3 regions of the Ferdinandcohnia sp. QZ13 genome follow, and region 3 is predicted to be linked to each of the others. Evidence: a T-box and tRNA genes for the amino acid it is inferred to sense, from the RefSeq annotation. Region 3 holds a T-box; the other regions hold tRNA genes.
The links. A T-box is a leader RNA that pairs with one kind of tRNA and senses whether it is charged. The one in region 3 lies ahead of serS (serine--tRNA ligase), so its partner is inferred to be a tRNA-Ser.
Positions count from the first base shown of each region.

Region 1 (8,131 bases), on a different contig from region 3:
CTTTATTAATAAAGCGGTGCAAAATGGTGTAAAAAATGGTGTAAAATTAAATGAAATTGTTTCGAATTGTATCTTTGACAAATTATATAAAAAAGCTCAAGAACATTGGTATATCAACGTTCTTGAGCTTTTATCATATCTTTCATACTTAATCAAAATCATTCAAAGATACCGGTGGTCGGGGTCGAACCGACACTCCAGAAGGAACACGATTTTGAGTCGTGCGCGTCTGCCAATTCCGCCACACCGGCGTATATAGAAAGAAAAAAGACATCTGAAGATGCCGAGGACCGGAATCGAACCGGTACGGTAGTCACCTACCGCAGGATTTTAAGTCCTGTGCGTCTGCCAGTTCCGCCACCCCGGCAATATATAGAAAAGCACTTACATACATTTTAAAATAATGGAGGCGGCAACCGGATTCGAACCGGTGGTAAAGGTTTTGCAGACCTCTGCCTTACCACTTGGCTATGCCGCCATTGGAGCGGAAGACGGGATTCGAACCCGCGACCCCCACCTTGGCAAGGTGGTGTTCTACCACTGAACTACTTCCGCATAATATATGTTCTAATAAAGAAAATGGCTGGGCTAGCAGGATTCGAACCTACGAATGACGGAGTCAAAGTCCGTTGCCTTACCGCTTGGCTATAGCCCAATAACGAAGCTACATAACATGAAAACTTTGTTATAAAACAAAGGGGCGGCTGATGGGAATCGAACCCACGAATGTCGGAACCACAATCCGATGCGTTAACCACTTCGCCACAGCCGCCATAATTAAGTTGGCAGGGGTAGTAGGAATCGAACCCACACCAAAGGTTTTGGAGACCTTCGTTCTACCTTTAAACTATACCCCTACACTATAAATTGTTACAATTATTTTTAAAATGGTGGAGGGGGACGGATTCGAACCGCCGAACCCGGAGGGAGCGGATTTACAGTCCGCCGCGTTTAGCCACTTCGCTACCCCTCCACTATTAAAATAAAAATGGTGCCGGCGATAGGAGTCGAACCCACGACCTACTGATTACAAGTCAGTTGCTCTACCAACTGAGCTACACCGGCATAAATATGGTGGCTCAGGACGGAATCGAACCGCCGACACAAGGATTTTCAGTCCTTTGCTCTACCGACTGAGCTACTGAGCCACATATGTATTATAATGGCGGTCCCGACCGGGATCGAACCGGCGATCTCCTGCGTGACAGGCAGGCATGTTAACCGCTACACCACGGGACCATTATTAGGAAATTAGATTAAATATTTCGTCTTTTATTTCAAGACAAATATTATCTTACTATATCTTTTTAATCTAGTCAACAACTTTTTCAGTTGTTTTTTTGGTTGCGGGGGCAGGATTTGAACCTACGACCTTCGGGTTATGAGCCCGACGAGCTACCAGACTGCTCCACCCCGCGATAATAGAAAACATTTATTTAAATGGTGGAGGATGACGGGATCGAACCGCCGACCCCCTGCTTGTAAGGCAGGTGCTCTCCCAGCTGAGCTAATCCTCCAATATGGTGACCCGTACGGGATTCGAACCCGTGTTACCGCCGTGAAAGGGCGGTGTCTTAACCGCTTGACCAACGGGCCAACTTGCCTTTTTAAAACATACATTTAAAAGTAATGGCGGAGAGCAAGGGATTTGAACCCTTGAGACAGTGTTGACCGCCTACACGATTTCCAATCGTGCTCCTTCGACCACTCGGACAGCTCTCCAAATGGCTCCGCAGGTAGGATTCGAACCTACGACCGATCGGTTAACAGCCGATAGCTCTACCACTGAGCTACTGCGGAATGTTACAAAACCTAGCGACGTCCTACTCTCACAGGGACAAAGTCCCAACTACCATCGGCGCTGAGAAGCTTAACTTCCGTGTTCGGTATGGGAACGGGTGTGACCTTCTCGCCATCGTCACTAGATAAAGTAAAGACAAGTATTATTATACTATCTTTAGAAGATAATTCAAGAAGAAAATTTCATTCCTTCAAAACTAGATAACGCTCAACATTCATGATTTTGGTTAAGTCCTCGATCGATTAGTATCAGTCAGCTGCACATGTCACCATGCTTCCACCTCTGACCTATCAACCTCGTCATCTTCGAGGGATCTTACTAGTTTAACACTATGGGAAATCTCATCTTGAGGGGGGCTTCATGCTTAGATGCTTTCAGCACTTATCCCTTCCACACATAGCTACCCAGCTATGCCCTTGGCAGGACAACTGGTACACCAGCGGTGTGTCCATCCCGGTCCTCTCGTACTAAGGACAGCTCCTCTCAAATTTCCTACGCCCACGACGGATAGGGACCGAACTGTCTCACGACGTTCTGAACCCAGCTCGCGTACCGCTTTAATGGGCGAACAGCCCAACCCTTGGGACCGACTACAGCCCCAGGATGCGATGAGCCGACATCGAGGTGCCAAACCTCCCCGTCGATGTGGACTCTTGGGGGAGATAAGCCTGTTATCCCCGGGGTAGCTTTTATCCGTTGAGCGATGGCCCTTCCATGCGGAACCACCGGATCACTAAGCCCGACTTTCGTCCCTGCTCGACTTGTAGGTCTCGCAGTCAAGCTCCCTTGTGCCTTTACACTCTACGAATGATTTCCAACCATTCTGAGGGAACCTTTGGGCGCCTCCGTTACTTTTTAGGAGGCGACCGCCCCAGTCAAACTGCCCACCTGACACTGTCTCCAAGGCCGATAAGGCCTTCGGGTTAGAATTTCAATACAGCCAGGGTAGTATCCCACCGACGCCTCCACCGAAGCTGGCGCTCCGGCTTCCAAGGCTCCTACCTATCCTGTACAAGCTGTACCAAAATTCAATATCAGGTTGCAGTAAAGCTCCACGGGGTCTTTCCGTCCTGTCGCGGGTAACCTGCATCTTCACAGGTACTATAATTTCACCGAGTCTCTCGTTGAGACAGTGCCCAGATCGTTACACCTTTCGTGCGGGTCAGAACTTACCTGACAAGGAATTTCGCTACCTTAGGACCGTTATAGTTACGGCCGCCGTTTACTGGGGCTTCGATTCAGAGCTTCGCTTGCGCTAACCCCTCCTCTTAACCTTCCAGCACCGGGCAGGTGTCAGCCCCTATACTTCGCCTTGCGGCTTCGCAGAGACCTGTGTTTTTGCTAAACAGTCGCCTGGGCCTATTCACTGCGGCTTTTCAGGGCTATTCACCCTAAAAAGCACCCCTTCTCCCGAAGTTACGGGGTCATTTTGCCGAGTTCCTTAACGAGAGTTCTCTCGATCACCTTAGGATTCTCTCCTCGCCTACCTGTGTCGGTTTGCGGTACGGGCACCTTCTACCTCGCTAGAAGCTTTTCTTGGCAGTGTGGAATCAGGAACTTCGGTACTATATTTCCCTCGCCATCACAGCTCAACCTTACGGTAAGCGGATTTGCCTACTTACCAGTCTAACTGCTTGGACGCGCATATCCAACAGCGCGCTTACCCTATCCTCCTGCGTCCCTCCATTGCTCAAACGGTAATGAGGTGGTACAGGAATTTCAACCTGTTGTCCATCGCCTACGCTTTTCAGCCTCGGCTTAGGTCCCGACTAACCCTGAGCGGACGAGCCTTCCTCAGGAAACCTTAGGCATTCGGTGGAGGGGATTCTCACCCCTCTTTCGCTACTCATACCGGCATTCTCACTTCTAAGCGCTCCACCAGTCCTCTCGGTCTGACTTCGCTGCACTTAGAACGCTCTCCTACCATTGTTCGTAAGAACAATCCACAGCTTCGGTGATACGTTTAGCCCCGGTACATTTTCGGCGCAGAGTCACTCGACCAGTGAGCTATTACGCACTCTTTAAATGGTGGCTGCTTCTAAGCCAACATCCTGGTTGTCTAAGCAACTCCACATCCTTTTCCACTTAACGTATACTTTGGGACCTTAGCTGGTGGTCTGGGCTGTTTCCCTCTTGACTACGGATCTTATCACTCGCAGTCTGACTCCCGAGAATCAAGTCTTTGGCATTCGGAGTTTGACTGAATTCGGTAACCCGATGAGGGCCCCTAGTCCAATCAGTGCTCTACCTCCAAGACTCTATACTCGAGGCTAGCCCTAAAGCTATTTCGGAGAGAACCAGCTATCTCCAAGTTCGATTGGAATTTCTCCGCTACCCACACCTCATCCCCGCACTTTTCAACGTGCGTGGGTTCGGGCCTCCATTCAGTGTTACCTGAACTTCACCCTGGACATGGGTAGATCACCTGGTTTCGGGTCTACGACCACGTACTATATCGCCCTATTCAGACTCGCTTTCGCTGCGGCTCCGTCTCTTCAACTTAACCTTGCACGGGATCGTAACTCGCCGGTTCATTCTACAAAAGGCACGCCATCACACATAAATGTGCTTTGACTACTTGTAGGCACACGGTTTCAGGTTCTATTTCACTCCCCTCCCGGGGTGCTTTTCACCTTTCCCTCACGGTACTGGTTCACTATCGGTCACTAGGGAGTATTTAGCCTTGGGAGATGGTCCTCCCAGCTTCCGACGGGATTTCACGTGTCCCGCCGTACTCAGGATCCACTCAAGAGAGAACGAAGTTTCGACTACAGGGTTGTTACCTTCTCTGACGGACCTTTCCAGGTCGCTTCGTCTACTTCGCTCTTTTGTAACTCCGTATAGAGTGTCCTACAACCCCAAGAGGCAAGCCTCTTGGTTTGGGCTATCTTCCGTTTCGCTCGCCGCTACTCAGGAAATCGCGTTTGCTTTCTCTTCCTCCGGGTACTAAGATGTTTCAGTTCCCCGGGTCTACCTTCTCTTACCCTATGTATTCAGGTAAGGATACTGCCCCATTACGAGCAGTGGGTTTCCCCATTCGGAAATCTTCGGATCAATGCTTACTTACAGCTCCCCGAAGCATATCGGTGTTAGTACCGTCCTTCATCGGCTCCTAGTGCCAAGGCATCCACCGTGCGCCCTTCATAACTTAACCTAAGTTAATTATAAAAGAACTATTACTACTTCAATGAATGTTTTGTTACGTTATCTAGTTTTCAAAGAACGAATCTGAAAGTACAAAAGCACTCTCAAAACTGACCACAATACAAAGCGTCTTTTTATGAAGTTCGTAGAACTTCAGTTTCCTTAGAAAGGAGGTGATCCAGCCGCACCTTCCGATACGGCTACCTTGTTACGACTTCACCCCAATCATCTGTCCCACCTTAGGCGGCTGGCTCCTTACGGTTACCCCACCGACTTCGGGTGTTACAAACTCTCGTGGTGTGACGGGCGGTGTGTACAAGGCCCGGGAACGTATTCACCGCGGCATGCTGATCCGCGATTACTAGCGATTCCGGCTTCATGCAGGCGAGTTGCAGCCTGCAATCCGAACTGAGAATGGTTTTATGGGATTGGCTTAACCTCGCGGTTTTGCTGCCCTTTGTACCATCCATTGTAGCACGTGTGTAGCCCAGGTCATAAGGGGCATGATGATTTGACGTCATCCCCACCTTCCTCCGGTTTGTCACCGGCAGTCACCTTAGAGTGCCCAACTAAATGCTGGCAACTAAGATCAAGGGTTGCGCTCGTTGCGGGACTTAACCCAACATCTCACGACACGAGCTGACGACAACCATGCACCACCTGTCACTCTGTCCCCCGAAGGGGAAAGTCCTATCTCTAGGAGTGTCAGAGGATGTCAAGACCTGGTAAGGTTCTTCGCGTTGCTTCGAATTAAACCACATGCTCCACCGCTTGTGCGGGCCCCCGTCAATTCCTTTGAGTTTCAGTCTTGCGACCGTACTCCCCAGGCGGAGTGCTTAATGCGTTTGCTGCAGCACTAAAGGGCGGAAACCCTCTAACACTTAGCACTCATCGTTTACGGCGTGGACTACCAGGGTATCTAATCCTGTTCGCTCCCCACGCTTTCGCGCCTCAGCGTCAGTTACAGACCAGAGAGCCGCCTTCGCCACTGGTGTTCCTCCACATCTCTACGCATTTCACCGCTACACGTGGAATTCCGCTCTCCTCTTCTGCACTCAAGTCCCCCAGTTTCCAATGACCCTCCACGGTTGAGCCGTGGGCTTTCACATCAGACTTAAAGGACCGCCTGCGCGCGCTTTACGCCCAATAATTCCGGATAACGCTTGCCACCTACGTATTACCGCGGCTGCTGGCACGTAGTTAGCCGTGGCTTTCTGGTTAGGTACCGTCAAGGTACCGCCCTATTCGAACGATACTTGTTCTTCCCTAACAACAGAGCTTTACGATCCGAAGACCTTCTTCGCTCACGCGGCGTTGCTCCGTCAGACTTTCGTCCATTGCGGAAGATTCCCTACTGCTGCCTCCCGTAGGAGTCTGGGCCGTGTCTCAGTCCCAGTGTGGCCGATCACCCTCTCAGGTCGGCTACGCATCGTCGCCTTGGTGAGCCGTTACCTCACCAACTAGCTAATGCGCCGCGGGCCCATCTGTAAGTGATAGCTAAAAGCCATCTTTTAATACGAGACCATGTGGTCTCATATGTTATCCGGTATTAGCTCCGGTTTCCCGAAGTTATCCCAGTCTTACAGGCAGGTTGCCCACGTGTTACTCACCCGTCCGCCGCTAATCTTTGGGAGCAAGCTCCCTCAGATTCGCTCGACTTGCATGTATTAGGCACGCCGCCAGCGTTCATCCTGAGCCAGGATCAAACTCTCCAATAAGAGTATTGATTGCTCAATAAGTTTTGTTACTTAGAATTAACGTTGACGCTTGTATTGTGTTCAGTTTTCAAAGAACTTTTTTTGACTCGCCTCTCAGAAGCGACTTTATTAATATATCATGGTGATTTATTAATGTCAATAATATTTTTCAAAAGTTTTACCGGCTGATTTCTCTTTTTCAGCGGCGAAATCTAATATAACACGGGGATCGATTGTCCGTCAACACCAAATGCAAATATTTTATTAAAATAATAAAAACCCCTTCAATAGGATGAAGGAGCTTTGGGACTTTACTTGTTTACACTATAGGTTCTATGGTAGATACCTTTTCCTTTTGTTTCGAGTTTTTCTACACTAATAAAGTGTTTATCTACAAGGAATTCGAGATATACTTCAAGATCCACTGAGTATACTTTTAACTCGGGAATTTCCATCATCTCCCCGAATGTCCAAGAACCACTTCTTTGAGATAGAACATTTAATATATGGTTAGCTCCACGTTTTGCTCTAGAATGAATGAGAAATTCACTTGCAAGGAAGAGAAGCTCCAAACGTTTTTCAAGTGTCTCTTCACTTTCTAAGAGTTCAATATATAATTTATAAATTTGTGGATCAATTTGTTTTACTTGGGTCCAGACGGTTATTTCAGGATGAAAGCCATTTTCAATAATAGCTAGCCGTGCTAGATGATGAAGTGCATGAATGACATAATTATAGGCATCTAAATGTTGGTTTGCATTAAAAAATGCCTTACCGTCCTGGTACCGACGAATTAGTTTGGCAAATTCGATTCCCATTTTAATTTGTCGTTCCACTGCCGGAAATTCATGCAGCTTGTTCCTCAAGTCAGTAATATATTCATTTCGATCAAATAGAACTTTTCCGTTAATAATCCAGTCTACGATTTTTCGATTAGAACCGAATAAAAGCCATTCTTTTAATTGACTTTCTTTTACTGTATACAAAGTTGCTTTGTTTTTATTGTAGTCATAATGTTTAATAAACACATTTTTCTCTGCCTCTTTAACGATTACGAGTAAGGCTAAGTCAAAGTGATCCGTATGTGTAAAAGCATCCTTCCCCTTTTCGATCAGAATAATCCCTAGCGTATTGGGTTGGCTTGCTCTTTCTTGGTAAAGAGGTCGAAGTAAATCCTCCATTTTTGATTTCCTCCATTCAAATCCATTGCTAATATATTTCGACGCACCAAAAATAAAACCCTGCACATTTTATGTAGAATCTTTTTTTATTTTTATCTTTCTTTTTTTATTGTATAGTATAGAAAGGAGGTTAGATTAACAATGGGTGTAAAATATTCAAGTAAAATTAATAAAATTCGTTCTTTTGCTCTTGCTCTGATCTTTGCAGGATTTATTGTCATGTACGGGGGAATCTTCTTTAGAGAAAATGTTGTCTTAATGACAATCTTTATGATTCTTGGTCTCATTTTTATTTTAGCAAGTACCGT
Region 1 is NZ_JAVIVW010000001.1:1,707,328-1,715,458, forward strand. It holds tRNA gene RGU12_RS08245 (tRNA-Leu) at 170-251, opposite strand; tRNA gene RGU12_RS08250 (tRNA-Leu) at 282-367, opposite strand; tRNA gene RGU12_RS08255 (tRNA-Cys) at 405-478, opposite strand; tRNA gene RGU12_RS08260 (tRNA-Gly) at 481-555, opposite strand; tRNA gene RGU12_RS08265 (tRNA-Gln) at 581-655, opposite strand; tRNA gene RGU12_RS08270 (tRNA-His) at 700-772, opposite strand; tRNA gene RGU12_RS08275 (tRNA-Trp) at 784-857, opposite strand; tRNA gene RGU12_RS08280 (tRNA-Tyr) at 889-973, opposite strand; tRNA gene RGU12_RS08285 (tRNA-Thr) at 990-1,065, opposite strand; tRNA gene RGU12_RS08290 (tRNA-Phe) at 1,073-1,148, opposite strand; tRNA gene RGU12_RS08295 (tRNA-Asp) at 1,164-1,239, opposite strand; tRNA gene RGU12_RS08300 (tRNA-Met) at 1,342-1,418, opposite strand; tRNA gene RGU12_RS08305 (tRNA-Val) at 1,442-1,517, opposite strand; tRNA gene RGU12_RS08310 (tRNA-Glu) at 1,522-1,596, opposite strand; tRNA gene RGU12_RS08315 (tRNA-Ser) at 1,631-1,722, opposite strand; tRNA gene RGU12_RS08320 (tRNA-Asn) at 1,726-1,800, opposite strand; rRNA gene rrf (5S ribosomal RNA) at 1,811-1,926, opposite strand; rRNA gene RGU12_RS08330 (23S ribosomal RNA) at 2,024-4,955, opposite strand; rRNA gene RGU12_RS08335 (16S ribosomal RNA) at 5,112-6,663, opposite strand; gene RGU12_RS08340 (nucleotidyltransferase-like protein) at 6,954-7,823, opposite strand; gene RGU12_RS08345 (YgzB family protein) at 7,965-8,131, shown strand, end outside.
Region 1: it encodes a tRNA-Ser, which carries the amino acid that the T-box ahead of serS (serine--tRNA ligase) is inferred to sense. The anticodon was not compared.

Region 2 (5,713 bases), on a different contig from region 3:
CTGTTCGCTCCCCACGCTTTCGCGCCTCAGCGTCAGTTACAGACCAGAGAGCCGCCTTCGCCACTGGTGTTCCTCCACATCTCTACGCATTTCACCGCTACACGTGGAATTCCGCTCTCCTCTTCTGCACTCAAGTCCCCCAGTTTCCAATGACCCTCCACGGTTGAGCCGTGGGCTTTCACATCAGACTTAAAGGACCGCCTGCGCGCGCTTTACGCCCAATAATTCCGGATAACGCTTGCCACCTACGTATTACCGCGGCTGCTGGCACGTAGTTAGCCGTGGCTTTCTGGTTAGGTACCGTCAAGGTACCGCCCTATTCGAACGATACTTGTTCTTCCCTAACAACAGAGCTTTACGATCCGAAGACCTTCTTCGCTCACGCGGCGTTGCTCCGTCAGACTTTCGTCCATTGCGGAAGATTCCCTACTGCTGCCTCCCGTAGGAGTCTGGGCCGTGTCTCAGTCCCAGTGTGGCCGATCACCCTCTCAGGTCGGCTACGCATCGTCGCCTTGGTGAGCCGTTACCTCACCAACTAGCTAATGCGCCGCGGGCCCATCTGTAAGTGATAGCTAAAAGCCATCTTTTAATACGAGACCATGTGGTCTCATATGTTATCCGGTATTAGCTCCGGTTTCCCGAAGTTATCCCAGTCTTACAGGCAGGTTGCCCACGTGTTACTCACCCGTCCGCCGCTAATCTTTGGGAGCAAGCTCCCTCAGATTCGCTCGACTTGCATGTATTAGGCACGCCGCCAGCGTTCATCCTGAGCCAGGATCAAACTCTCCAATAAGAGTATTGATTGCTCAATAAGTTTGTTACTTAGAATTAACGTTGACGCTTGTATTATGTTTAGTTTTCAAAGAACTAATTTGGAGCGGGTGATGAGAATCGAACTCACGACATCAGCTTGGAAGGCTGAGGTTTTACCATTAAACTACACCCGCAAATATTAAATTTCGTCTGGTCGGGAAGACAGGATTCGAACCTGCGACCCCTTGGTCCCAAACCAAGTGCTCTACCAAGCTGAGCTACTTCCCGATATAATATGGCGCGCCCGAAAGGAGTCGAACCCATAGCCTTCTGATCCGTAGTCAGACGCTCTATCCAATTGAGCTACGGGCGCATATTGTGAAGTGATTTAAAATCAGCGACTTTTCTATAATAACATCTCACACACTCAATTGCAAGTACTTTTTTAAAAAAGTTTTTTTGGTGCGGTCGAGAAGACTCGAACTTCCACGGGATCAACTCCCACTAGGCCCTCAACCTAGCGCGTCTGCCATTCCGCCACGACCGCGAATACATCAAATACAGTGCGGGTGAAGGGACTCGAACCCCCACGTCAAAGACACTAGATCCTAAGTCTAGCGCGTCTGCCAATTCCGCCACACCCGCATATGCAATTGAAATGGTGAGCCATGAAGGACTCGAACCTTCGACCCTCTGATTAAAAGTCAGATGCTCTACCGACTGAGCTAATGGCTCTAAAATGGCTGGGCTAGCAGGATTCGAACCTACGAATGACGGAGTCAAAGTCCGTTGCCTTACCGCTTGGCTATAGCCCATTGAGTTAACTTCACGAATATCTTCATCGAATATGCTGCATGAGCTTCTCCGCAAGAGGATATTCCCAACTATCCTTTGAAATCATATATAATAAAGTAGTTGCAAATTTATACGGTTTTCATGGTGGAGGATGACGGGATCGAACCGCCGACCCCCTGCTTGTAAGGCAGGTGCTCTCCCAGCTGAGCTAATCCTCCATTTATAAAGATAGAAATGGGAGGTAGGAATTTTGAATCCTACATCCCATGATTGTATGACCCGTACGGGATTCGAACCCGTGTTACCGCCGTGAAAGGGCGGTGTCTTAACCGCTTGACCAACGGGCCATTTTAAGCTGGCGGAGAAGGAGGGATTTGAACCCTCGCGCCGCTTACGCGACCTACACCCTTAGCAGGGGCGCCTCTTCAGCCACTTGAGTACTTCTCCATTGGCTCCGCAGGTAGGATTCGAACCTACGACCGATCGGTTAACAGCCGATAGCTCTACCACTGAGCTACTGCGGAATAATGTAGCGACATTCTTTATTATAAAAACAGACCTTCCTGTTGTCAAGAGCATCTGTTATTTATCTGTTTTTTGTCTGTCCGTTTTCGCGGCGACTTTTATAATTTATCACAGGAATAAACACGAGTCAATATTTTTTTACTTCAACTAATTTCCCAGAGCATTTTCCGCAAACATAACGATTTGTATCGATTCTTCTTTTTCTTACATATCCTATCCCACAGCCTTTACAGGTATACAAATATTGTTTTGAAGTTTTACGTTTCTTAACGGATTCTAATGGTTTACAAAATCGCGGAGCATCGACAGCTTTTAAGAGATTCCGAAAGTCACGATCGCGATGCTGGTATCCCTTCCCTTCAAGATGCAAATGGTAATGACAGAGTTCGTGTTTAATGATTCCCACCAACTCATCGATGCCACGCTCCTGATAATATTTAGGATTTAATTCGATGTTGTGGGATTTCAATAAATACCTGCCACCGGTCGTTTGCAATCGATTATTGAATGTTGCTTTATGAAGGAATGGTTTTCCAAAGGACTCAAGAGAAACTTCTTCCACGATTTTTTGCAACTCAAACTGTTCCATTTTTTACTTCCTTTCCATCCTTTTCGAACAGGACGTACTGTATGTGCATACACTATATATACTCAAACGTGCAATTTGGCAACTGTAATTACTATAGTATCATTCTTTTTGTTTTCCTGAGGATAAAAGTTATTTACGAGGAGGTTTAGGGTATGCCTACTTGGTTTCAGAATCAAATAAAACGTGCCTTTTATGAAAAAAATCGATACCAAATTAAAGTTTTGAATCAATGCTGGTATTTTTATAGAAAAAAACACTGCTCTTAAAAGCAGTGTTTTCATTTTTAGCTTTGTGGCGGTAGCATTGTTAATGCGACCCTACCTTTTTTTACATCGACGTCGTCAATCCAGACGGTTACAACGTCACCAACTGAAACAACATCAAGTGGGTGTTTGACGAAGTTTTTACTAAGTTTAGAGATATGAACTAAGCCATCCTGCTTAACCCCAATATCTACGAAAGCTCCAAAATCTACAACATTTCGGACAGTTCCTTCGAGCTCCATTCCTTTTGCAAGGTCTTCAAGCTTAAGGATGTCTTTTTTAAGTAATGGTTTTGACAACTCATCACGCGGGTCTCGTTCTGGGCTGACTAAAGCTTCTGTTATGTCGTGAATGGTAATTTCACCGATTCCTAATTCAGCAGCTATTTCTTCTGGGATAATGGATGAAATGGCTTCTTTTAATTTTTCCGATCCTAAATCGTTGCTTGTTAAACCGAATTTTCCAAGTAGTTTTTTAACCTCTTTATAGTTTTCTGGGTGAATCCCTGTGCGATCCAATGGCTCGTCTCCATCAATAATACGGAGGAACCCAATACATTGCTCATAGGTTTTTGCACCTAGACGCGGAATATCCTTCAATTCGCTTCTATTCTTAAATTTACCTTGTTCCTCACGTTTTTTCACGATATTGTTAGCGACCGCTTTTGATAGTCCTGCTACATATTGCAACAAGGATGGAGATGCAGTATTTACATTTACACCAACCTTGTTAACAACTGTTTCAACAACAAATGTTAGCTGTTCATTTAGCTTTTTCTGGGAAACATCATGTTGGTATTGACCGACGCCTACAGACTTCGGATCAATTTTTACAAGTTCAGCTAATGGGTCCTGAAGTCTTCTTGCAATCGATACAGCACTTCTTTCTTCAACATGAAAATCAGGGAATTCTTCACGTGCAATCTCAGATGCAGAGTACACACTCGCCCCCGCTTCATTCACTATGATATAAAAGATTTCTTGATTCACTTCTTTAAGAACATCCGCAACAAAGCTTTCCGTTTCTCTTGAGGCCGTACCATTTCCGATAGCTACCATTTCTACCTTAAATTCTTGTAAAACGGATTTTATTTTTTTAATAGCTTCATCCCTTTTATTCACTGGTGGATGCGGATAAATTACACCTATATTAAGAACTTTTCCTGTTTCATCAACTACCGCAAGTTTACATCCAGTACGGTAGGCAGGGTCCACTCCAAGAACAATCTTCCCTTTAAGTGGCGGTTGTAAAAGTAGATTTCGAAGATTTTCTGAAAAAATATGAATGGCACGATCTTCAGCTTTCTCCGTTAGCTCTTTTCGAATTTCCCTTTCAATCGACGGCTGAATAAGACGTTTGTAACTATCCTCAATTGTTTCCACAATATAAGGAGTTGCTGGAGAATTTTCCGTTTTTACGATTTTTCGATTTAAAAAGGTTAAAATTCGGTCGAGAGGAGGTTCAATTGACACTCGTAAAATCTCTTCTTTTTCCCCACGGTTCATCGCTAGGACACGGTGTGGAACGACCTTGTGGATCGGCTCCTTGTATTCATAGTACATTTCATACACATTTTTCTCGTCTTTTTCTTGGTCTTTCACCGCTGTTTCAATGGTCCCTTGTTTGAACGTTTCATTGCGAATCCATTGACGAAAAGCAGCGTCATCGGAAATCCATTCTGCGATAATATCCTTTGCACCACCGATAGCATCTTCAGCACTCAGAACTTCTTTTTCCTCTGAAATGAATTGAGTTGCATATTGTTCAACATCCACATTCATCGGGAACGTAGATAACCATTCTGCTAATGGCTCAAGTCCTTTTTCTTTTGCGACGGTGGCTTTTGTACGGCGTTTTTGTTTATAGGGTCTGTATAAGTCCTCAACCTGCTGGAGCTTTGTGGACTTCACGATTTCCGCCTGAAGCTCATCGGTTAGCTTCCCTTGTTCAGAAATGAGGCGAATCACCTCTTCTTTTCGTGATTCTAGGTTTTGCAAATAAGTCCATTTTTCTTGAACATCTTTAATTTGCACTTCATCTAAAGACCCAGTTAGTTCCTTTCGATAACGCGCGATAAAAGGTACAGTATTACCTTCATCTAAAAGGTTGATTACACTGTGCACTTGCTTAGTCGTGATTCCAATTTCTTTGGCGATGGTTTTCACCATCATTTCGTTTGTTTGTAATATCTGACTCAAAACTGTTTCCTCCTACTTTCACTACTATCTCTATTTTACCAAAATTACCTCATCCAAGTACGGCTTGCCGAAGCTTTTTAATAGCACTTCGCTGAATGCGAGAAACATGCATTTGTGAAACACCCACGATTTTCCCTGTATCTCTCTGACTTTTCTCTTTTATATATGTGTAATAAAGAATTCTTTTTTCTCGTTCTGACAGAACATGGAGGGCTTTCTTAACATCTAATTTCTTTAACACCTTTTCGTAGCCTTTTTCCTTTTTTCCTACCGTTTCTAGGATGGTTTTCCCTTCCGAATCCGGATCAGTTGGCGTATCGATAGGCTGTGTATGATAGGCTTGTCTTAATTCGATTGCTTCTAGAACTTCCTTTTCATCTACTTGAAGATGATTTGCGATTTCATATATTTCTGGCTTCCTTTGTAAGTAACTTGTAAGCTCCTCTTCAGCCTTTATAATCTTAATTCCGAGCTCTTTTGCGCTTCTTGGTACATGAACACTCCAGGTTTTATCTCGTAAATAGTGTTTGATTTCACCGATAATGGTTGGGATCGCGAAACTGTGAAAGTTGTTTCCAATTGTTTGGTCA
Region 2 is NZ_JAVIVW010000002.1:57,626-63,338, forward strand. It holds rRNA gene RGU12_RS11910 (16S ribosomal RNA) at 1-793, opposite strand, end outside; tRNA gene RGU12_RS11915 (tRNA-Gly) at 874-947, opposite strand; tRNA gene RGU12_RS11920 (tRNA-Pro) at 965-1,041, opposite strand; tRNA gene RGU12_RS11925 (tRNA-Arg) at 1,050-1,126, opposite strand; tRNA gene RGU12_RS11930 (tRNA-Leu) at 1,214-1,300, opposite strand; tRNA gene RGU12_RS11935 (tRNA-Leu) at 1,318-1,398, opposite strand; tRNA gene RGU12_RS11940 (tRNA-Lys) at 1,413-1,488, opposite strand; tRNA gene RGU12_RS11945 (tRNA-Gln) at 1,494-1,568, opposite strand; tRNA gene RGU12_RS11950 (tRNA-Val) at 1,691-1,766, opposite strand; tRNA gene RGU12_RS11955 (tRNA-Glu) at 1,824-1,895, opposite strand; tRNA gene RGU12_RS11960 (tRNA-Ser) at 1,905-1,995, opposite strand; tRNA gene RGU12_RS11965 (tRNA-Asn) at 1,998-2,072, opposite strand; gene RGU12_RS11970 (SprT family protein) at 2,201-2,662, opposite strand; gene cmpA (cortex morphogenetic protein CmpA) at 2,815-2,928, shown strand; gene RGU12_RS11980 (Tex family protein) at 2,946-5,096, opposite strand; gene sigB (RNA polymerase sigma factor SigB) at 5,173-5,713, opposite strand, start outside.
Region 2: it encodes a tRNA-Ser, which carries the amino acid that the T-box ahead of serS (serine--tRNA ligase) is inferred to sense. The anticodon was not compared.

Region 3 (8,131 bases):
CTTATTTATATAAAAAGCAAAAAACTCGTTACCATGATAGTAACGAGTTCATCTCCAATACTTTATGCGCTAGTATTATTTTCAATAATATGGCGGAGGAAGAGGGATTCGAACCCCCGCGGGCTTTAACACCCCTGTCGGTTTTCAAGACCGATCCCTTCAGCCGGACTTGGGTATTCCTCCGTATCGACAAAAATTAATATACCATAGTTCAAAAGTGGATGTCAACATTATTTAATAAATTTTTTATAGGCCAGGATAAAAGAAAATCCTGGCCATTTCGTTTTCTTACTTTTTCGGACCGATTACTTCCTTATTCCCCATATATGGACGTAATACTTCAGGAATGATGACTGTACCGTCTTCCTGTTGGTAATTTTCTAAGATCGCAGCTACAGTTCGACCAATTGCAAGTCCAGAACCATTTAATGTGTGAACATGTTCTGGCTTAGAATCTCTGTCGCGACGGAAGCGTATATTTGCACGTCTTGCTTGGAAAGCTTCAAAGTTACTACAAGAAGAAATTTCACGGTACGTTTCATAGCTTGGAATCCAAACTTCAATGTCATACTTCTTTGCAGCCGTGAATCCTAGATCAGCACTACACATGCTTAAAACACGATATGGAAGACCGAGTAGTTGAAGTACTTTTTCAGCATTTGCTGTTAGGCTTTCAAGTTCTGCGTAAGAGTCTTCTGGTTTAACAAACTTCACCAATTCCACTTTATTAAATTGATGTTGGCGGATCAAGCCTCTTGTATCTCTTCCTGCGGAACCCGCTTCAGAGCGGAAACACGCACTAAATGCTGCATACTTAATAGGTAGTTCTGCCCCACTCAAGATTTCATCACGGTGAAGATTCGTAACCGGAACCTCTGCAGTTGGAATTAAGAAATAGTCTTCACTTTCAATGAGGAATGCATCCTCTTCAAACTTTGGAAGCTGGCCTGTTCCAGTCATACTTGCACGGTTCACTAAATATGGAGGGATGACTTCCTCATACCCATGCTCCTCCACATGAAGGTCTAACATAAAGTTAAATAATGCCCTTTCTAGTCTAGCTCCAAGCCCCTTATAAAACACAAAACGGCTTCCAGTAACCTTTCCTGCACGTTCGAAATCTAAAATCTGAAGTTGATCAGCAACTTCCCAGTGTGGTTTTGGTTCAAAACCAAATTCAGGGAGTTCACCCCACTTGCGAATTTCAACGTTGTCATCTTCAGATTCACCAATAGGCACACTTTCATGAGGAATGTTTGGTATAGATAACATGAGATGTTCTAATTGTTCCTCGACACCCCTTAATTCCGTATCCAATTCCTTGATTTGATCTCCTACCTCACGCATTTCCAAAATAAGAGCGTCAGCATCCTTTTTCTCTTTTTTTAAAGCTGCAATTTGGCCAGAGACCTCATTCCTACGGCTCTTTAGCTCTTCAGTTTTCGTAATAAGCCCACGGCGTGTCTGGTCCAATTCTTCAAAACGCCCAAGGTCCGTTAAATCCTCACCACGATATTGAAGTCTTTCCTTTACCTCATTAAAATGGCTTCGTAAATATTTAATATCTAACATCACTAAAACCTCCTAAAATCTATGTAGTAAATACCGTAAAAATGAAACCCTCCCAGTGACTGTCTTGAATCAAGCCAACGAAGAAACTCGCTGCTTATCGACAGCTAAACGGCAAATAAAAAACTCCCGCCCCTAAAAAAAGGGACGAGAGTTAACCCGCGTTACCACCCTAGTTGAGGATACAAGTATCCCCCTCTTGAAAAAGATAACGGATTTACCGAAAATACCTACTAGAAAACTTACGGTTCAGTATTTCACTCAAGGATGGATTCACAAGCCTTTTTCGTCGGTTCACACCAGCCACCGACTCTCTTAAGAAAAAAAACAAGTTACTATTTCCTATCATAGATTTTTCATTTAATTATTTATCTTAAGTTTTACCATGTTTTGATTGTTTATACAAGGTTTTTCGCTTTTGATTCTTCGACCATTTTTACAAAATATGCAGTAAAACGATGATCATCTGTTAATTCTGGATGGAAAGAACAGCCTAAAAATTGCCCTTCGCGCGCTGCCACAATTCTACCATCATGTTTTGCAAGGACCTCAACATTTTCTCCCGCTTCTACAATATGTGGTGCACGAATAAACACACCTACAAAATCCTCAGCGATCCCAGGTATCATTAACTCTGCTTCGAAGCTCTCACGTTGACGGCCAAATGAATTTCGTTCAACCGCTACATCCATCAGCCCAAGATGAGGCTCTTTATAATCAACTAGCTTCTTTGCTAGAAGGATTAACCCTGCACACGTACCAAACATCGGTTTTCCTTGTGCTGCAAATGTACGAAGTGGTTCCATAAAATGATATTTATCAATTAAACGGCGCATTGTAGTGCTTTCCCCACCAGGGATAATCAATCCATCAATTTCTTCAAGCTGTTCTACTTTTTTTACAATCACTGCTTCTGCTCCAGAGGCTTCTACTGAACGAACATGTTCCCTTACAGCCCCCTGCAGCCCTAAAACACCAATTTTAACCACGACTGAACACCTTCTATCTTACCAGCCTCGTTCTTGCATGCGTTGGTCTGGTAATAATGATGAAATTTCAATACCCTTCATAGCATTTCCTAAACCTTTTGATAGATGGGCAATTAATTCGTAATCTTGATAATGTGTAGTTGCTTCAACAATTGCACGAGCAAATTTTGCAGGATTGTCTGATTTAAAAATACCAGAACCTACAAACACACCGTCAGCACCGAGTTGCATCATTAATGCAGCATCTGCTGGAGTTGCAACACCACCTGCTGCAAAGTTAACAACTGGTAAGCGTCCTTCTTGTTTGATTTGAAGTAATAATTCAAATGGCGCCCCTAAGTTTTTCGCTTCTGTCATCAATTCATCTTCGCTCATACCGACAACCTTACGAATTTGAGCATTTACTTTTCTCATATGACGTACTGCTTCTACGATATTTCCTGTTCCAGGCTCACCCTTTGTACGAAGCATGGATGCACCTTCAGCAATACGTCGAGTTGCTTCACCTAAATCACGGCATCCACATACAAATGGAACAGTGAAATCACGTTTATTTAAATGGAACTCCTCATCTGCTGGAGTTAATACTTCACTCTCATCAATATAGTCAACACCCATAGCCTCTAATACTCTTGCTTCTACGATATGACCAATACGAGCTTTTGCCATAACAGGAATAGTAACAGCATTCATTACTTGCTCAACTATTGTTGGGTCTGCCATTCTAGCTACTCCACCTGCTGCACGAATATCAGCTGGAACACGCTCTAATGCCATTACTGCCACAGCACCCGCTTCCTCAGCTATTCTAGCTTGCTCTGCATTCACAACGTCCATAATGACGCCGCCTTTTTGCATTTCAGCCATTCCTCGTTTTACTCGATCTGTACCTGTATTTGCCACTACGATTCCCCCTATTAGATGTTAATTTAGCTTATTATTTATAGGCTTTATCATATCATATTTTGATAGATAATATATAAATGCCCATTAAAAAAATCTTAAGATTATTCTAACGCAATTTTTCTATATTTCCTAGTAATTGTATCAAAATAGTACACAGTGGATAATATTGAAAAAACCTCCCTCTATAAATAGAAGGAGGATGTTACCAATTAAAGCTTAAAACCAGCCTTTTACGGTATTCGCTACACTTGACCAAATATCACCAAAGAAGCCGCCGATTCCTCTCATCATGAGAACAAACCAATTTGTCTTCTCAACGCCTTTATCTGTTACAAGTGCAACCTGTAATTTATCACCGCCGCCTGGTGTGATATATCCTAAATCATCGCCATCATAGGAAACTGCCATATGGCCGACCTTTGTTCCCTCTTTAAATGGTGCTGTTAACTCTTTGTCTTTTGAAACAACCTTTTTATCAAACACATACTTTGCTTTAAATGCTGACTTATCTACACCCTTTGGAACAATAATTCTCACAGGTGCTTCAGTTGAAATTTCTACTTCTTTTTCTTTTCCTTTAACAACCTTTAGATCTTTATTACCCTTTAATTGGTAGCCTTCAGGGTAAACTTCAATTTGCTCAAAATTATTAAAACCGTAATCTAACAATTTACTTGTTTCTCTGAAGCGTTCAGGTTCACTAGTAGCACCCATTACTACAGAAATTAATCTTTTCCCATTTCGTTCAGCTGTTCCAGTGAAACAATAACCAGCTGCAGGCGTAGTACCTGTTTTTAACCCATCCATTCCTTCATAATAAAATTGAGCAAGGTATGGAGAAACACTTGGATCATGCTTTAACATCCAGTTCCAGTTATCAAGTTTTTCACCATAGAAATCAAGTTGTGGGATACTCGAAATATCCAAAACATGAGGATAATCCCGAATTAATGAATAGGCTAATAAAGCTACAGATCTTGCAGAAAGCATATTATCTCCATCTGGACTTGTTCCTTCAGGATAATTGTCACCTAACATAGAATTCGATAGCCCTGTACTATTTACAAACTCATAGTCAGGAAGACCTAATTCTTCTGCTTTTTTATTCATTAACTTTACAAATTCGCCTTCAGAACCAGCTAGTAATTCTGCTAATGTAATCGTTGTTGCATTATCAGAGTAAATCGCCATTGCTTTATAAAGCTCTTCAACCGTATAATCGTGATTTAATCGTAAGCCAACACCTGAGAAGTTATTATTCGCAGATATATCATAGGCATATTGACTAATTTGAGTCGTCTGATCCCATGAAAGTCTACCTTCATCAATAGCCTCCAATACTAAGTACTCGGTCATCATTTTAACCATACTTGCAATTGGTGCTGCTTGATCGGCATTTTTTTCATATAGGATCTTACCTGTAGTTGCATCTATCAATATTGCATTTTTTACATTTATATCAAGAGCAGGAGCCGCCTTTGCCGGAGGTACTTGCCCCACAATTAGCGATAGCAAAAAGACTGCTATAAAACTTAAAATCAATCTTTTTTGTGTTTGTTTTTTCACGTTTTAAACCTCCACTTTCGTATTACACACAAAAATCATTTTAACACATCAGCACCAAAAAAAATAGACAGAGTACATGACTCTATCTACCTTAATATAAAAATCCTACCAATGGATTATATTGTCGGAATTTAGCTTATAATGTTGAATAGTTTGGTGCTTCTTTTGTAATTTGAACATCATGTGGATGACTCTCACGTAATCCTGCACCTGTCATTTTAATAAATTGAGCATTCTCTCTTAGCTCTTCAAGATTCTTTGTACCACAGTACCCCATACCTGAACGAATACCACCAATTAACTGATAGATTGTATCTGTAAGTGGTCCTTTGTATGGAAGACGTCCTTCAATACCTTCAGGAACAAATTTCTTTGCATCCTCCTGGAAGTAACGATCTTTACTTCCTTTTTCCATTGCAGCAACAGAACCCATACCGCGATATACCTTAAAACGACGACCCTGGAAGATTTCTGTTTCACCTGGGCTTTCGGATACACCTGCAAGTAAGCTACCAAGCATAACTACGTGTCCTCCTGCAGCTAATGCCTTTACAATGTCACCAGAGAATTTAATACCACCATCCGCAATAATCGAGACACCATGTTTTCTTGCTTCTGTCGCACAATCATAAATAGCTGTAATCTGTGGAACACCAACACCTGCAACAACACGTGTTGTACAAATTGAACCAGGCCCAATACCAACCTTTACAACACTAGCACCAGCTTCAATTAGAGCTCGAGTTGCTTCAGCAGTTGCCACATTACCAGCAATTATATTTAAGTCTGGATACTGATTTCGAATTTTTCTTACTGTTTCAAGAACACCTGCTGAGTGACCATGTGCTGTATCAACAACAATTGCATCAACTCCAGATTCTACAAGCTTCGCAACACGTGGCGCCGTATCTTTTGATACACCAACAGCTGCTCCTACCAATAAACGTCCCTGTGCATCCTTTGCAGAATTAGGAAACTCAATTACTTTTTCAATATCCTTAATCGTAATAAGTCCTTTTAATACACCACTCTCATCAACAAGTGGAAGTTTTTCAATTTTATACTTTTGTAAAATCTTTTCCGCCTGTTCTAAAGTCGTACCAACAGGGGCAGTCACGAGATTTTCTTTTGTCATGACATCAGAAATCAGAATGGAATAATCTTGAATAAAACGAAGGTCACGATTGGTAATAATACCAACTAAGATTTGTTCTTGTGGGTTATTTACAATTGGGACACCAGAGATACGATATTTCCCCATTAAATGCTCTGCATCAAATACTTGATGACTTGGAGTTAGGAAAAATGGATCGGTGATTACGCCACTTTCTGAACGTTTCACTTTATCAACCTGTTCGGCTTGTTGCTCAATAGACATATTCTTATGAATGATACCTAATCCGCCTTGACGCGCCATGGCAATTGCCATTTCGTGCTCTGTAACAGTATCCATACCTGCACTAATAATCGGGATATTTAATTTAAGTGTCTCTGTTAACTGAACCCCAAGATTTACATCTTTAGGTAATACTTCTGACTTTGCAGGTAATAATAATACATCATCAAATGTTAATCCTTCTTTAGCAAACTTCGTTTCCCACATGTAATAAATCCCCCTTCGATTGAAAAATATTATTAGTAGATTATCAACTGGGTAAACTACTGTCAAGAAAGGAATGATAAGTTTAATTATTCTGAGTTTTTTATTATTTACTTACCCTTAGTCTTGCACTTTCTTTTGCTTGTTATTGGAGGTTTCGAATTTGTTGGATTATCGTTTTATTTGGCAATCATTTAATGCACTACATGCTGCAAATACTACTCAACATGTACTTCAAAAATGCTATGAAAAAGCTGCTGTCCCCGATGCTGAGAAAAAAAGTTATGAAAACAGCTATCCCTTTATATATTATTTGGAGCATGGTCAAAATTACTATCAACTTTCTCAAAATGCTCCACTATCCATTAAGCCCGTTCTTCTTTTTTACGGCATGGTACAGTTGTTGAAGGCTTGTCTGCTTACCGTTGATCCTCAGTATCCAGAATCAACCTCTGTACTAGCTCACGGAGTCTCAACTAGAAAACGAAAAAAGCAAAGCTATGAGTTTTTCCATGATGAAGTGAAGGTCCAAAAAAACGGATTGTTTTCACATTTTTCTGAACGTATGTTTCATGTGAAACAGATGGAAGGCGAAAAGTTCACAATGGAACAGCTATTTAAAAGAATTCCTGAATTACAAAATTTGTTTAGTTTACATTTTCAACAACATTGCTATTTTGAAACACCCGTAATCGATGGAAAAATGCTTGTCATTCCGACAGATGCATTAGATAGTTATCACATGACATCGCGGAGATTCCTGGATTTCATTGCACACACATTACCCTTTTCAACTTCTCAAAGTAATGAAGAAACAAATCGAGAAAATCGTAATCCTATTTCATTAAAGATAAATACAACAAACTTTCCTTTGCCACTGGCAAGCTCTCCACTTTTATATCATTTATACGAAAATAACTATTATTTGCCAAAGGAGCGTGAACTATTAACGTTCTTCCCAGAAATCATGACGCATTATTTATTACTGTACAATCTAAGTATGATATCAAGATATGAAACAGAGTGGTGGAGCGAATTGCTTCATTCATATTCTAGTAATGATTATCCGTTTATTAGACAGTTTCTAGCAGTATCAGCAGACAAAGTACCTTTTCTACTTTATCTTTTTTTAAAGGAGAAAATTGATGGGGTTTGAAGGCTTAGTATGTATATTGCAGTTGTAATCCAGAGAAGACCCTAGGTTTTTAACAAATGAATTAACTGGGATAGATATGTGGTATACCGTTTATACCTTTGTTGTTTTTCGGTTAGGCGATTCACAGCTTATAGAGTCTAGGGTTTTCCATTTATCGTTTTTCAATTTGATAATAGCTCGATAATAATACTTCATTATGCTTTTTATTAACTCAACACTAAAAAGGTTCACGATTCCCGAATGATTTATTTAAGCACAAAAAAAGACCAACCATATTGGCTAATCTTGTGTGTGCCTAGCGACGTCCTACTCTCACAGGGACAAAGTCCCAACTACCATCGGCGC
Region 3 is NZ_JAVIVW010000015.1:2,010,291-2,018,421, reverse strand. It holds tRNA gene RGU12_RS23720 (tRNA-Ser) at 91-183, opposite strand; gene serS (serine--tRNA ligase) at 289-1,572, opposite strand; T-box leader at 1,710-1,927, opposite strand; gene pdxT (pyridoxal 5'-phosphate synthase glutaminase subunit PdxT) at 1,968-2,558, opposite strand; gene pdxS (pyridoxal 5'-phosphate synthase lyase subunit PdxS) at 2,577-3,461, opposite strand; gene RGU12_RS23700 (D-alanyl-D-alanine carboxypeptidase family protein) at 3,681-5,030, opposite strand; gene guaB (IMP dehydrogenase) at 5,167-6,633, opposite strand; gene RGU12_RS23690 (YaaC family protein) at 6,794-7,786, shown strand; rRNA gene rrf (5S ribosomal RNA) at 8,080-8,131, opposite strand, start outside.